DNA from 2 places in the Bacillus sp. VA15 genome. Region 2 is predicted to be linked to the other one. Evidence: a T-box and tRNA genes for the amino acid it is inferred to sense, from the RefSeq annotation. Region 2 holds a T-box; the other holds one or more tRNA genes.
What was found. A T-box is a leader RNA that pairs with one kind of tRNA and senses whether it is charged. The one in region 2 lies ahead of leuS (leucine--tRNA ligase), so its partner is inferred to be a tRNA-Leu.
Positions count from the first base shown of each region.

Region 1: it has a tRNA-Leu gene. The T-box ahead of leuS (leucine--tRNA ligase) is inferred to sense a tRNA for this amino acid. The anticodon was not compared.

Region 1 is NZ_JBVQPQ010000009.1:88,658-92,942, reverse strand. Features, by position in the region: partial or broken rRNA gene AC0DBE_RS19665 (23S ribosomal RNA) at 1-83, shown strand, start outside; rRNA gene rrf (5S ribosomal RNA) at 197-312, shown strand; tRNA gene AC0DBE_RS19655 (tRNA-Asn) at 322-396, shown strand; tRNA gene AC0DBE_RS19650 (tRNA-Ser) at 402-493, shown strand; tRNA gene AC0DBE_RS19645 (tRNA-Glu) at 528-599, shown strand; tRNA gene AC0DBE_RS19640 (tRNA-Val) at 609-684, shown strand; tRNA gene AC0DBE_RS19635 (tRNA-Met) at 692-768, shown strand; tRNA gene AC0DBE_RS19630 (tRNA-Asp) at 830-906, shown strand; tRNA gene AC0DBE_RS19625 (tRNA-Phe) at 919-994, shown strand; tRNA gene AC0DBE_RS19620 (tRNA-Thr) at 1,000-1,072, shown strand; tRNA gene AC0DBE_RS19615 (tRNA-Tyr) at 1,095-1,179, shown strand; tRNA gene AC0DBE_RS19610 (tRNA-Trp) at 1,185-1,258, shown strand; tRNA gene AC0DBE_RS19605 (tRNA-His) at 1,283-1,358, shown strand; tRNA gene AC0DBE_RS19600 (tRNA-Gln) at 1,368-1,439, shown strand; tRNA gene AC0DBE_RS19595 (tRNA-Gly) at 1,488-1,562, shown strand; tRNA gene AC0DBE_RS19590 (tRNA-Cys) at 1,568-1,638, shown strand; tRNA gene AC0DBE_RS19585 (tRNA-Leu) at 1,646-1,734, shown strand; tRNA gene AC0DBE_RS19580 (tRNA-Leu) at 2,015-2,096, shown strand; gene spo0M (sporulation control protein Spo0M) at 2,189-2,965, opposite strand; gene AC0DBE_RS19570 (hypothetical protein) at 3,105-3,308, shown strand; gene AC0DBE_RS19565 (spore coat protein) at 3,361-3,621, opposite strand; gene AC0DBE_RS19560 (Type 1 glutamine amidotransferase-like domain-containing protein) at 3,737-4,285, shown strand, end outside.
Region 2 is NZ_JBVQPQ010000001.1:23,606-33,907, forward strand. Features, by position in the region: gene bceA (bacitracin ABC transporter ATP-binding protein BceA) at 1-186, shown strand, start outside; gene bceB (bacitracin ABC transporter permease BceB) at 176-2,116, shown strand; gene AC0DBE_RS00135 (LMBR1 domain-containing protein) at 2,153-2,899, opposite strand; gene AC0DBE_RS00140 (MDR family MFS transporter) at 3,088-4,281, shown strand; gene ytvA (YtvA family blue-light photoreceptor) at 4,312-5,097, opposite strand; gene AC0DBE_RS00150 (DUF4257 domain-containing protein) at 5,491-5,826, shown strand; T-box leader at 5,930-6,144, shown strand; gene leuS (leucine--tRNA ligase) at 6,254-8,668, shown strand; gene AC0DBE_RS00160 (rhodanese-like domain-containing protein) at 8,784-9,095, shown strand; gene melA (alpha-galactosidase MelA) at 9,117-10,302, opposite strand, start outside.

The sequences.
Region 1 (4,285 bases), on a different contig from region 2:
AGATGATCAGGTTGATAGGTCTGAGGTGGAAGTGTGGCGACACATGGAGCTGACAGATACTAATCGATCGAGGACTTAACCTACATTTTTGAATGATGTCACACCTGTTATCTAGTTTTGAGAGAATAAGTTTTTTCAAAAAAACACTTGATTTTCTCAAGAATACATAGTATAATGTTAAATGTCACTGAAATTGTCTGGTGATGATGGCGAAGAGGTCACACCCGTTCCCATACCGAACACGGAAGTTAAGCTCTTCAGCGCCGATGGTAGTCGGGGGTTTCCCCCTGTGAGAGTAGGACATCGCCAGGCAGACTTCATTCCGCAGTAGCTCAGTGGTAGAGCTATCGGCTGTTAACCGATCGGTCGTAGGTTCGAATCCTACCTGCGGAGCCATTATTGGAGAGCTGTCCGAGTGGTCGAAGGAGCACGATTGGAAATCGTGTAGGCGGTCAACTCCGTCTCAAGGGTTCGAATCCCTTGCTCTCCGCCACTGATACTTATACATAATTACATTTGAAAGTCTGGGCCCGTTGGTCAAGCGGTTAAGACACCGCCCTTTCACGGCGGTAACACGGGTTCGAATCCCGTACGGGTCATTATATGATGGAGGATTAGCTCAGCTGGGAGAGCATCTGCCTTACAAGCAGAGGGTCGGCGGTTCGAGCCCGTCATCCTCCACCATTATCATCGCGGGGTGGAGCAGTTCGGTAGCTCGTCGGGCTCATAACCCGAAGGTCGCAGGTTCAAATCCTGCCCCCGCAACCAAATATATAAATGATATAAGAAGTGCCCGAAGGGTGCAGCCGAAATCATTTTATACAAATATGGTCCGGTAGTTCAGTTGGTTAGAATGCCTGCCTGTCACGCAGGAGGTCGCGGGTTCGAGTCCCGTCCGGACCGCCATTTAAATAATAAGGCTCGGTAGCTCAGTTGGTAGAGCAACGGACTGAAAATCCGTGTGTCGGCGGTTCGATTCCGTCCCGAGCCACCACCTATGCCGGTGTAGCTCAATTGGTAGAGCAACTGACTTGTAATCAGTAGGTTGGGGGTTCAAGTCCTCTTGCCGGCACTGTTTTTTCAAAACTTAATGTGGAGGGGTAGCGAAGTGGCTAAACGCGGCGGACTGTAAATCCGCTCCCTCAGGGTTCGGCAGTTCGAATCTGCCCCCCTCCACCATTTATAGGGGCATAGTTTAACGGTAGAACAGAGGTCTCCAAAACCTCCGGTGTGGGTTCGATTCCTACTGCCCCTGCCAAATTTATGACATCTTGAGATTATGGCGGTTGTGGCGAAGTGGTTAACGCACCAGATTGTGGCTCTGGCACTCGTGGGTTCGATTCCCATCAATCGCCCCATATTATCATTGGGCTATAGCCAAGCGGTAAGGCAACGGACTTTGACTCCGTCATGCGTTGGTTCGAATCCAGCTAGCCCAGTCTCACTTTTTATATTAATTGCATATGATGTATGAAGTCCCTTAAGATGCGGAAGTAGTTCAGTGGTAGAACACCACCTTGCCAAGGTGGGGGTCGCGGGTTCGAATCCCGTCTTCCGCTCCAATTACGGCGGCATAGCCAAGTGGTAAGGCAGAGGTCTGCAAAACCTTTATCCCCGGTTCGAATCCGGGTGTCGCCTTTCTTTTGCCGGGGTGGTGGAATTGGCAGACACACAGGACTTAAAATCCTGCGGTAGGTGACTACCGTGCCGGTTCAAGTCCGGCCCTCGGCACCAATTTTACTTACATGGTAAGTTGAATTGGTGTTTGTGTTTTATCATTATAACTAATCATATTAATGATCTACTTGTGTAGATCATTTTTTTATTGTTTTGATTTATGCAGCTAAGTTACGTTCCGATACATGATCATAAAGCTGCTTGAGTTATTATGTTTAGTTAAGTCTCTTAATCCTTTTTTATTTTATATTTTCAAAAAAACTTTTTTGAAATACGTTGACACTTTGTAAGATCCATGATATATTTATATTCGTCGGTTAGATACGACGTAAAACTTGCCGGTGTGGCGGAATTGGCAGACGCGCACGACTCAAAATCGTGTTCCTTCTGGAGTGTCGGTTCGACCCCGACCACCGGTATACTGAAAAAAACCTGTTTCTTATACAGAAACGGGTTTTTATTTTTTATCAAAGAAAAGGAGCCTATCTTAATTGAGGCTCCTTTTTACCATTCACTCAGCGTATTGGTCTATGATCTCTTCTAGTACCTCTTTAAGCTCTTCTGCATCTTCAAGCTCTGATTGGCTGAAACGGACGCGTACAAGCTGTTCTCCGTCATTATACATCTCTTCCAGCCATCCTCGTAGGCCTCTTGCCCTGCGGTCGACTTCGAAAATGATTTCTAAACCGTTTTCGTCTAAAAGGAAAATGAGCTCTAATTCATCAAACATCTGACGATAATATCCGGAAGTCGGAACGAACTCGAATTCTTGAACGAATGGAAGACGGCGCTGGAAGTAGGGCGCTTGTTCACAATCTGCTTCGTTAAGACGGAAACCTAGGTTTTCGATTGCTTCCAGCACACTTTCAATCCAAGGGTGCGCTTCAACGAAAATGCGGTCTTGATCGGATTTATCGATACCGCCTTGTATATCAAGGTCTGTCACCACGGCGACCTCTACTTTCCCTACAGTAATTGGTGTATCAAGAGGGAGGGTGAATGAGAACGGAAATTGATGCTCTTCTCCAGGCTGAATGGTGAATGAACCAGTGACCTGAAAAGAATGAATTGTAGCGTATTTCCGGTGTTCTTCATCGTCTTTTACAATGACGTACCGTGTGTTAAGCTGTAAATCAATATAACGGATGTCCTGAGCGATTTTCCCGCCTTTGACATGGACAGTTCCCCGTACTTCTTCTCCTGGATAATATGCGTCTTTCTCTAAAATTGTATCTACTTTTGCAGCACCGATACCGGCACTTGCTGCAAGCTTCTTAAAAAATGACATGTTAGATCTTCCCCTTTTTCTTTTTCTCAACAGATATACGTAAGAAGGAAGAAAAAAGATTCATTTGATTCATACTTTTTACCTATTATTCGTCCGGCCTAGGGACAGACTAAGAATACTATTGAAAGCAAAGGAGCGGATTGAAATGGATAAAGAAAGTATGGTTGCTGATGAATTACACAGAATGTTTTTGGCTGGTGAGCTGCAAATCACGGTAGAGGAGGATATAAACAATATTTCCGAAAGGCTGAGAAACGGCGATCTCAGTTTAGACCGATTAAGCGGTGAAGACGCGTTTATAAAAGAAACGGTAAACGAGGCTTTAAGAAGAGTGGAGCAATAAAAGGGAGAGACGGGATCTGAAAGATGAGATTCCGTCTTTTTTTGTGACTTTGTTACAGTTCTCTGCAAGATAAAAGCAAATCGATTTGAAATGGTTTACTCAGGAGCCAGCCTTTTTCCATCAGAAGTTCAGATAGTTCCCCATGCAGATGAACAGCTGCATCTAATTGATCATGCAACGCTGTTCGGAGGTTGGGGTTTGCAGTTTCCGTTATTGCGACAGTGTACTTTTTAATGATGATTTGTATTGTCGTTAAGCAATCAAGAATCATTATAGGTATGATTGGGGTTGAAAAATCGTTCAATGCCTTCACCGCCTGTTAGTGGGTTTTATCTTTTAGATCTTCCTATTGAGAAGTATTTAGCCTTGTTTCATGGATTTATACAAAATGCTATAATGATTAACAAATTTTTTCGGGGAGTGGGATGATGAAACAGATTATTGCGATGGGCGGCGGGGGTTTTTCGATGGAACCGGAAAATTTGTCCCTCGATCAATATATCATCAATCAATCGGGACGGAAGTCGCCTCGCATTTGTTTTTTGCCGACGGCGAGCGGTGATTCCCAAAACTATATTCAGCGGTTTTATCATGCTTTTCAAACACTGGATTGTGTGCCGTCTCATTTATCCTTATTTAAGCCGCCGACAACAGACTTCATTTCTTTTGTTATGGAAAAGGACGTGATTTATGTTGGCGGGGGAAATACGCGGAATATGCTTGTGCTGTGGAAGGAATGGGGGCTGGATCTTATTCTCAGAGAGGCATGGAAGAACGGGGTGATTTTAGCTGGATTAAGTGCCGGTGCGATCTGCTGGTTTGAAGAAGGAGTGACAGATTCGGCAGGACCGCTGACAAGTATGAAAAGTTTAGGTTTTTTGCAAGGGAGCTTTTGTCCTCATTATGACGGTGAAAAGAACCGGAGGCCGATATACCATCAGTTGATATCTAACGAATTCTTGTGCGATGGCTATGCG
Region 2 (10,302 bases):
CGCAACGCCACGATCATTATGGTCACCCATGATCCCGTCGCCGCAAGCTACTGCGGCAGAGTCATTTTTATTAAGGACGGGCTAATGTATACGCAGCTGAATAAAGGGGGCCAGGACAGGCAGACGTTTTTCCAGGATATTATGAAAACGCAAGGTGTGTTAGGCGGGGTGCAGCATGAACATTAATCAGCTCATCCTGCGAAATTTGAAAAAGAACCTTCGGAATTACTATCTGTATGTGTTTGCGCTCATTTTTAGCGTGGCGCTTTATTTCGCTTTTGTCACGCTCCAATATGATCCTGCGATTAACGAAGTGAAGGCTTCAATCAAGGGAGCCGCGGCTATTAAAACCGCTTCGATTTTGCTTGTGGCTGTAGTGGCAATCTTCATTTTATATGCCAATACGATTTTTATTAAAAGACGGAGTAAAGAAATCGGGCTGTTTCAATTAATCGGAATGACGAAGCATAAAATCTTTCGTATCTTAAGTGCAGAAAATATCATGCTGTATTTCGGTTCCCTAGCGATCGGGGTAGTGGCTGGGTTTTCGATATCGAAGCTGGTATTGATGATTCTGTTCAAAATTGTGGATGTCGAAGCTGATGCGAAACTGCATTTTTCCGGGCAAGCCTTGATCCAAACGATCATTGTATTCTGCGGCATTTACCTTTTGATTATGGTCATGAATTATACGTTTATCAAAAAACAAAGTATATTATCTTTATTTAAAGTGGCGTCTTCCACTGAAGATAAAGTGAAGAAAATATCATTTTTCCAGATGCTGATCGGCGCTTTAGGCATCGTGCTGATTTTGACAGGATACTATGTGTCTTCTGAGCTGTTTGGCGGAAAATTTAAGACCATTAATGAACTGTTTGGTGCGATGAGCTTCATCCTGGGGAGCGTCATTATCGGGACGTTTTTGTTTTATAAAGGATCGGTTACGTTTATCTCGAACATCATTCGAAAAAGCAAGGGCGGCTACTTAAATATTTCTGAGGTCCTGTCACTGTCATCAATCATGTTCAGAATGAAATCGAACGCGTTGCTGCTGACGATTATTACAACCGTTTCAGCGCTCGCCATCGGGCTGTTATCTCTTGCTTACATCTCGTATTACTCGGCAGAAAAAACTGCTGAACAAAATGTAGCGGCGGATTTTTCATTCATGAATGAGAAAGATGCCAAACGATTCGAAAGCAGTTTGAGTGAAAGCAACATTTCATATGTGAAAAAGGAAACCCCTGTCCTGCAAGCGTCTTTTGATGTCACAAATATCATGGATGGAACCCCGAAAGAGATGCAGGGGGACCCTAGCAAATTACAGCTTGCTGTTGTTAGCGACAAAGATGTAAACGGAGTCGATGTGGCGGCTGGGGAGGCGGTTTTCTCAGGATACACCGACTTGCTGCAAAAAATAATGGTTTTAAAAGACTCGGGCAGCATTAAAGTAAACAGCAAGCATGAAACGCAACCATTACACTATAAAGGATTAAGAGATGAGTTTCTTGTATCCTACACGTTTACAAGCGGGGGAATGCCCGCTGTCATAGTGGATGACAGCCTGTATAAACGGCTGAACAAAGATAAAGACCCCGGTATTCAGCTTCCGCAATCTGAATTTATCGGCATTAATATGAAACATGGAGATCAGCTTGAAAAAGCAAATGAGCTTTTTCAAAAGGTGAACAAGAAAGATCTGCATTTATCAAGGCTGGATACAAGTATTGCGCAAAAATCTCTTTTTGGTATGGTCATGTTCATCGTTGGTTTCTTAGGATTAACATTTCTCATCACCTCGGGGTGTATCCTTTACTTTAAACAAATGGGTGAAAGTGAAGATGAAAAACCGAATTATACCATTTTGAGAAAACTCGGTTTTACGCAGGGCGACCTGATAAAGGGGATACGAATCAAACAAATGTACAACTTCGGCATTCCACTGGTTGTCGGTCTCTTCCACAGCTACTTTGCCGTCCAATCCGGCTGGTTCTTATTCGGATCTGAGGTCTGGACGCCGATGATAGTGGTGATGATGTTATATACTGCGCTCTACTCGATTTTTGGTTTTCTGTCAGTTCTTTATTATAAGAAGGTTATTAAATCGTCGTTGTGAAACAGCAAAAGCTCCAGAGATTCTGGAGCTTTTTGTTTATCGTTTTGGCGCCCGGTAACCGGCGGCTTCAGCTTCTTCAACTGAACAAAACATTTCAGCCGGGTCGGTTGTCCGGTCATAGTATGTACTGCCCGGCGTGTGGTAGATGCCGTTTTTGCTTCCTTTAATATTACAGCCTTCTGCTGTGTCAGCTGTTTTGGCTTCATCATTTTTATAGGTATGGCTTGAAGAATTTCCAGTGTCTTCATGAGAACTGGCAGTTTGGCTTTTTGCCTCTTTCAATTGATTTTCAAGCTTTGTGTTATCTTGTTGGAGTGTTTCATTTTCAGCCTTAACCGTTTTTGTATCTTCTTTGAGCTGTTTTTGATTTTCTTGAAGCTCTTTAATCTCAGCTTTTAATGATTTCTGAGTCTTTTTTAGTTCGCTATTCTCTTTTTCAATCTGCTCAAGCTTGTCCTGATCTTCTGTGTTGTCTTTCAATTTCTTTGCTTCAGAGCTCACAGATTTATATTCTTTCTCAAGTGCTTCATGCTCTTTTGTGAGACTTTTATATTCGGCGTTTAGCGCTGAATATTTTTTCTCAGCATTTGCTGCAGCAGCATCAGGTTCTGACAATCCTGCTCCGGTGAAGAGCAGCACCAGGCATCCTATCAAAAGCGGCCAAAAGAGTTTCTTAGAGAAACGTTTTTCCTTTTTCAGCACATATCTGACGAGGTGATACAATCCATAGCCAAGCGAAATGAGACATGCAAGAAAACCTAAAAATGCTAATGTCATTTCCATAAAATGCCCCCTTTTTCTATTTATTTTACATTTTCTGAACAATATTTGTTAGATTTTTTCACGCTCATCAGTTGAAAAATGTGAGATAGACAGATAGAATGAATGTGCTATGATAACTCGATTCGTACGGAGCCGTTTTAGGTTTCGTTTTTTTCATGAGCTTTTTTAGGTAAGAAAGGGGGATTAGTGTGCCGCGTGCTCTTAAAATTTTAATCATTGGAATGTTTATTAATGTGACGGGTGCTTCTTTTTTATGGCCGCTGAATACGATTTATATCCATAATCATTTAGGAAAGTCATTAACAGTAGCCGGACTTGTGCTGATGCTGAATTCCGGCGCCAGTGTGGCAGGAAATTTATGCGGCGGTTTTTTGTTTGATAAAATCGGCGGCTTTAAATCGATTATGCTTGGGATTGCGATTACGTTAGCAAGCCTGATGGGCCTTGTCTTTTTTCATGAGTGGCCGGCCTATATTGTGCTGCTGACGATTGTGGGCTTTGGTTCCGGTGTTGTTTTTCCGGCCAGCTACGCAATGGCTGGATCGGTGTGGCCTGAAGGGGGAAGGAAGGCATTTAATGCGATATATGTTGCGCAAAACGCGGGTGTGGCCGTTGGGTCAGCACTTGGCGGAGTCGTGGCATCTTTCTCATTTTCATACGTATTTTTGGCGAATGCTGCATTGTATCTGGCCTTTTTCTTTATCGTATATTTCGGATTTCGAAATATTCAGACGAAGGATGCGTCTCAAACATCGGTGCTTGATTATGATGCCGTAAACGGCAAAGCAAAATTTGCTGCGCTTATCATATTAAGCAGCGGCTATGTACTCGGATGGCTGGCTTATTCTCAGTGGTCTACCACAATTGCTTCGTACACACAAAGCATTGGAATATCTCTTTCCTTATATAGCGTGCTGTGGACGGTTAACGGGATTTTAATTGTGCTTGGCCAGCCGCTTGTCAGCTTTGTAGTGAAAAAATGGGCGGAGTCGCTGAAAGCGCAAATGGTCATCGGATTTATCATTTTCATTGTATCCTTCAGCATGCTGCTGACGGCAAAGCATTTCCCGATGTTTCTGGCTGCTATGGTGATCCTGACCATAGGGGAAATGCTTGTCTGGCCTGCGGTGCCGACGATTGCCAACCAGCTTGCCCCTAAAGGGAAGGAAGGATTTTACCAAGGCTTTGTCAACAGCGCGGCGACAGGCGGCAGAATGATTGGTCCGTTGTTCGGCGGTTTGCTTGTCGATCATTTCGGCATTCAGGCTCTTGTCTTATCTCTTTTGGTTTTGCTGTTGATCAGTATTGCCACGACGCTTTTATATGACAAACGGATAAAACCGGCTAAAGAAACAAATAAGCAAGCATCAATCTCTTCATAATAAAGATCCCGCCGGATGAGCGGGATCTTTTTACATAATCGGAAGCACGTTAACGGCATCCTTTACATTTGAATATGTTTTCAGCGATGAAAAATTGGCGTCCAGTTTATTCATTTTCATAGCCAATTCTGGCTTAATGCCAGTAATGATTAATTCGGTTCCGGTCAATTTCAGCAAATGGCTCAGCTTGAAAATCTGGTCGGCGGTTTGTTCATTTACTTGGGCTAATCCTGATAAATCAATGATCAAATAATCATCTTTGGATGTTGATAAGATATTCGTCAATGTGCTGACGATGGAATTAAATCGCTCCTCTGTCAGGTTGCCGACTAGCGGAAGGGCCGAAATGCCGTTGCGAATCGGGACAATAGGCGTTGAAAGTGCAGTAATTTCTGTGAGGGAATCCTCGAGAAGTTTTTCATACTCTTTTTGCTGGGTGATGTCTTTTTGAATTCCGACAAAATAGGTCTTGTCTTCGATCTCCAGCGGATCAATACTCAATTCATTCCAGAACAGCGTTCCGTCTTTTTTGTAGTTTTGGATCTGAACGGTAACCGGTTCTTTATTTTGCAAAGCGATTCTGATGTTGTCTACTTCAGCGGGGTCTGTGTGTTTCCCCTGTAAGAAGCGGCAGTTCTTTCCTAAAATCTCTCCGGCTTCATAGCCGGTCATTTGAACAAAGCCTTGGTTTACGTAGACAATAGGATTATCTTCAAGTGCAGGATCTGTAATTACCACACCGACTCGCGCGTGATCAAGCGCTTTTTTGATGACTTCCAGCTGTCCTTGTACTCCAAATGATTGAAAACTAGCCATATAAATCCCCCTTAGGCTGTCAGCTAACTGTGCGAAAGCCTGGTATTCCCCTTTTTTTAATGAATTCTACAGTAACCGTAGCACAACACATGTTCTGATTCAAGCAAGCGCAGTTTGTTGTTTGTCATCAAGGCTTGTCCTCGTATACACTAAAAATAAGAACAGAGATTGAACATATGAACGGAAGTAGCTAAATGAGTGACTAGGTCAATGTCACTGGGTGAAAAATGAATCCAATGCATCAAGCTTACCGATCATGTGTTCACATATAATGGAAGAAACAAGCTTTTTTCAGATTTGCCAGTATGTAGATATCGAAAATCATCGGAATCGTTTAAGGGGGCTGGATGGCCTGAAGTCGCTTTACGAAATAAGGGCTTTAGGAAGGTGATGATGAAGATGCTGCATCAGGTACTTATTGCTTGTGTAATTGGAGGAATCATGGGGATTCTCGGTCATGTGAAAAAGAGAGGCAGGCTGGAGAAGCCCAGAATGACGAAGCGGTTTATCTACCTTGGATTTTTGGAAGATTGGTTTATCGGAATGACAGCTTCCATTTTACTTGTATTATCCGCTGACCCCGATTCAGGAATTCAACTTGTCATCTTATCCATTATCTCAGGCTACGGCGGTGAAGCTGTTCTCAGAAGTTTTGACTTTGTGAGAGAAATGAACAGCGGAGGCGAACCGGCCGAGTCCAAACGTCAAACCAAAACTCCACCCGAATAATTGTCCTCAATCTTCGCCCGTTCAGGGTACATTCCCATTGTATACAAACCTGCTTGCACTTATGAACAGAATTCTATAAAATACAGTTAAGATTACGGTTGCGATAAGAACAATGAAGAGGAGCAGTAAGAAGCAGATATTGTTGCAGAGAGTTGACGGCTGGTGAAAGTCAATCAAGTTTGTTTCCGAACTCACCTCAGAGTTGCAGCGGTGAAAAGCCGCTGACGCATAACTGCGTTAAAAGTATCAAGTGAGTGCGGCGCATGCCGCGCTAACGAGGGTGGTACCGCGGGAAAACGAAAGTCTCTCGTCCCTTTTAGGGATGAGGGAGTTTTTTTTAGTTTGGGAATATTCTGAATATAATCCTCTCCTTCCCGTCAATACTTGAACCATAAACGCCGTATTCAATCAGAAGGAGGTTTTTACTTTGAGTTTTCAGCACAAAGAGATAGAAAAGAAATGGCAAACATATTGGCTCGAAAACAAAACATTTGCCACTCTTGATAATAATGAAAAACAAAAATTTTACGCGCTGGACATGTTTCCTTATCCGTCAGGAGCGGGATTGCACGTCGGCCATCCTGAAGGATATACAGCTACGGATATCCTGTCCCGCATGAAGCGCATGCAGGGCTATGATGTCCTACATCCAATGGGCTGGGACGCATTCGGCCTGCCGGCTGAACAATACGCGCTTGACACAGGGAACGATCCTGCTGTGTTTACGAAGCAGAATATCGATAATTTCCGCCGCCAAATTCAGTCGCTTGGCTTCTCATATGACTGGGATCGTGAAATCAATACGACTGACCCTGAATACTATAAATGGACGCAATGGATTTTCTTAAAGCTTTACGAAAAAGGCCTTGCTTACGTTGACGAAGTGCCTGTAAACTGGTGCCCTGCTCTCGGTACGGTTCTTGCCAACGAAGAAGTTATTGACGGCAAGAGCGAACGCGGCGGCCATCCGGTAGAGAGACGCCCGATGAAGCAGTGGATGCTGAAAATTACAGCATATGCGGACAGGCTTCTTGAAGACTTGGAAGAGCTTGACTGGCCGGAAAGCATTAAAGATATGCAGCGCAACTGGATCGGCCGTTCTGAAGGCGCACACGTTCATTTTACTGTAGATGGACATGCTGAATCCTTTACGGTGTTTACGACAAGACCAGATACGCTGTTTGGCGCTACATACACTGTGCTTGCTCCGGAACATGCATTGGTGGAAAACATCACAACGGCAGAGCAAAAAGAAGCTGTTGAAGCATATATCAAAGAAATTCAATCAAAGAGTGATCTTGAGCGTACAGATCTTGCGAAAACAAAGACAGGCGTTTTCACAGGAGCTTATGCGATCAATCCTGTAAACGGAGAAAAATTGCCGATCTGGATTGCGGATTACGTTCTTGCTTCATACGGAACAGGTGCTGTTATGGCTGTTCCTGGCCACGATGAGCGTGATTTTGAATTCGCCAAAACATTTGGCCTTCCGGTGAAGGAAGTCGTGAAAGGCGGAAATGTTGAGGAAGCAGCGTACACTGGCGACGGCGAGCATGTGAACTCAGATTTTCTGAACGGCCTTAACAAGCAGGAAGCGATTGAGAAAGTGAACGCTTGGCTGGAAGAAACGAAAAACGGCGAGAAGAAAGTGACGTACCGTCTGCGCGACTGGCTCTTTAGCCGTCAGCGTTATTGGGGCGAACCGATTCCGGTCATTCATTGGGAAGACGGAACATCAACGGCTGTGCCGGAAGAGGAGCTGCCGCTGATTTTGCCGAAAACGGATGAAATCAAACCGAGCGGAACAGGCGAATCACCGCTTGCGAACATTAAAGATTGGGTGGAAGTCACAGATCCTGAGACAGGTAAAAAAGGAAGAAGAGAAACGAATACAATGCCGCAATGGGCGGGAAGCTGCTGGTATTTCTTGCGCTATATTGATCCGCGCAATCCGAATCAGCTGGCATCACCAGAGAAATTGGAAAAATGGCTTCCGGTTGATATGTATATCGGCGGTGCAGAACATGCCGTGCTTCACCTTCTGTACGCCCGCTTCTGGCATAAGTTCCTTTATGATATCGGCGTAGTGCCGACGAAAGAACCATTCCAAAAGCTGTACAACCAAGGCATGATTCTCGGCGAAAACAACGAAAAAATGAGTAAATCTAAAGGGAACGTCGTCAACCCTGACGAAATCGTTGCTTCTCACGGCGCTGATACGCTGAGATTGTACGAAATGTTCATGGGACCGCTTGATGCTTCAATCGCCTGGTCTGAATCAGGATTAGACGGCGCGCGCCGCTTCCTTGACCGCGTATGGCGCCTGTTTGTTGAAGACAGCGGTGAGCTTAATGGCAAAATCGTTGAAGGCGCTGGTGAAACATTGGAGCGCGTGTATCATGAAACGGTCATGAAAGTCACAGACCATTACGAAGGCCTTCGTTTCAACACGGGTATTTCCCAGCTGATGGTCTTTATTAATGAAGCGTATAAAGCAACAGAGCTGCCGAAAGAATATATGGAAGGCTTTGTGAAGCTTCTTTCTCCTGTCGCGCCTCACTTGGCGGAAGAGCTTTGGGAGAAGCTTGGCCATTCCGGCACGATTGCATACGAAGCTTGGCCTGAATATGATGAAACGAAACTTGTGGATGATGAAGTTGAAATCGTTGTTCAGCTGAACGGAAAAGTAAAAGCGAAATTACAGGTTCCTGCCGATGCGACGAAAGAACAGCTGGAACAGCTTGCTCAAGCAGATGAAAAGATCAAAGAGCAGCTTGAAGGCAAAACGATTCGAAAAATCATCGCGGTGCCTGGCAAGCTTGTCAATATTGTGGCAAACTAAGCCTAGAAAAAATCCCCTTTGCCAAAAGGGGATTTTTTTCATCAGTCTGTAAATAGCAATCGTCCAGCTGACTTTGATATACTGAACATGATCATTGTGAATAGGAGTGTTTTCTTTGGAGATAAAAGAAATCAGCACAGCCGTTTTGAAAGAAAAAATTGAGGCGGATGAAGAACTATATTTAATTGATGTCAGAGAAGATGAAGAGGTGGCGGAAGGCATGATCCCGCAAGCCGTTCATATTCGGATGGGAGATATTCCTGAAAAAATGGACACCTTTGACAAAGACAAAGAGTACGTATTTATCTGCCGCTCAGGAATGCGCAGCATGAATGTCTGCAGGTACCTGGATGAGCAGGGCTTTAAAACAGTCAATGTTGAAGGCGGCATGATGGCTTGGGAAGGCGAAACAAAACCAAAAAACTAGGGGAGAGGCCCCCTAGTTTTTTTATTTGTATTCCGGAAGCCAATCGCCGTGTGCTGCAAATAAATCGTCACACATGGAGATGATGTCAGTCATGGAAAGCTCCGCGCTTGTATGCGGATCAAGCATTGCCGCTTGGTAAACCGCTTCTTTTTTTCGTGTAACAGCGGCTTCAATTGTCATCAACTGCGTATTAATATTCGTCCGGTTTAAGGCTGCAAGCTGCTCAGGCAGTTCTCCGGCGAAGCACGGGGTAATTTTTTTTCTGTCGGCGACGCATGTCACTTCCACAACCGCTTTTGAAGGAAGATTGGTGATCAGTCCTGTATTCAAGACGTTTCCCCCAAAGGTGAACGGCTCGTTCGTTTCCATTGCCTCTATAATTCTTGAACCATATTCCTTTGAGCGTTCGTGCGTAAGGTTTTTATTATTGACGATATCATCCCGCATTTTCTCCCAATTTTGAATCTGTTTGACGCATCTTCTCGGATATTCGTCGAGCGGGATTTGCAGCTCGCTGATCAGCTCGGGATAGTTCCGTTTAATAAAGTATGGATGATATTCTGCATTGTGTTCGGATGATTCCGTGACATAATAGCCGAACTTATCCATCAATTCAAACCGCACCATATCATGATGCTTTGTTTTTTGTTTTTCTTTTGCCCTCCTTTTGATTTCCGGATATAGATCTATGCCGTCTTTTTTGACTTCCAAAAGCCAAGCCATATGATTGATGCCCGCGATGCGCTCCTCGATTCCGCCATGCTCCATTCCGAGAGATTTGAATAAATCCTTCGTGCACACTTGAACACTGTGGCAGAGCCCGATTGTTTTGATGTTCGTATAGCGGAGCATGGCGCCTGTAAGTGAGGCCATTGGGTTTGTGTAGTTTAAAAACCACGCATCCGGGCACATTTCCTCCATATCTTTTGCGATATCAAATAAGACCGGGATTGTTCTGAGTGATCTGAAGATCCCGCCGATGCCGACTGTGTCAGCGATCGTCTGACGCAGCCCGTACCGTTTCGGAATCTCGAAATCTATGACTGTGCTCGGTTTATATCCTCCAACCTGAATCGCATTGATGACATAGCTTGCGTTCTGCAAGGCGAGTTTTCTGTCATCATAGCTGTTGATGGCCACACTCGGGTTATAGCGGTCTCTCAGATTTTCGAGCATGAACTGGGATTCCTGCAAGCGTTTTGGATCA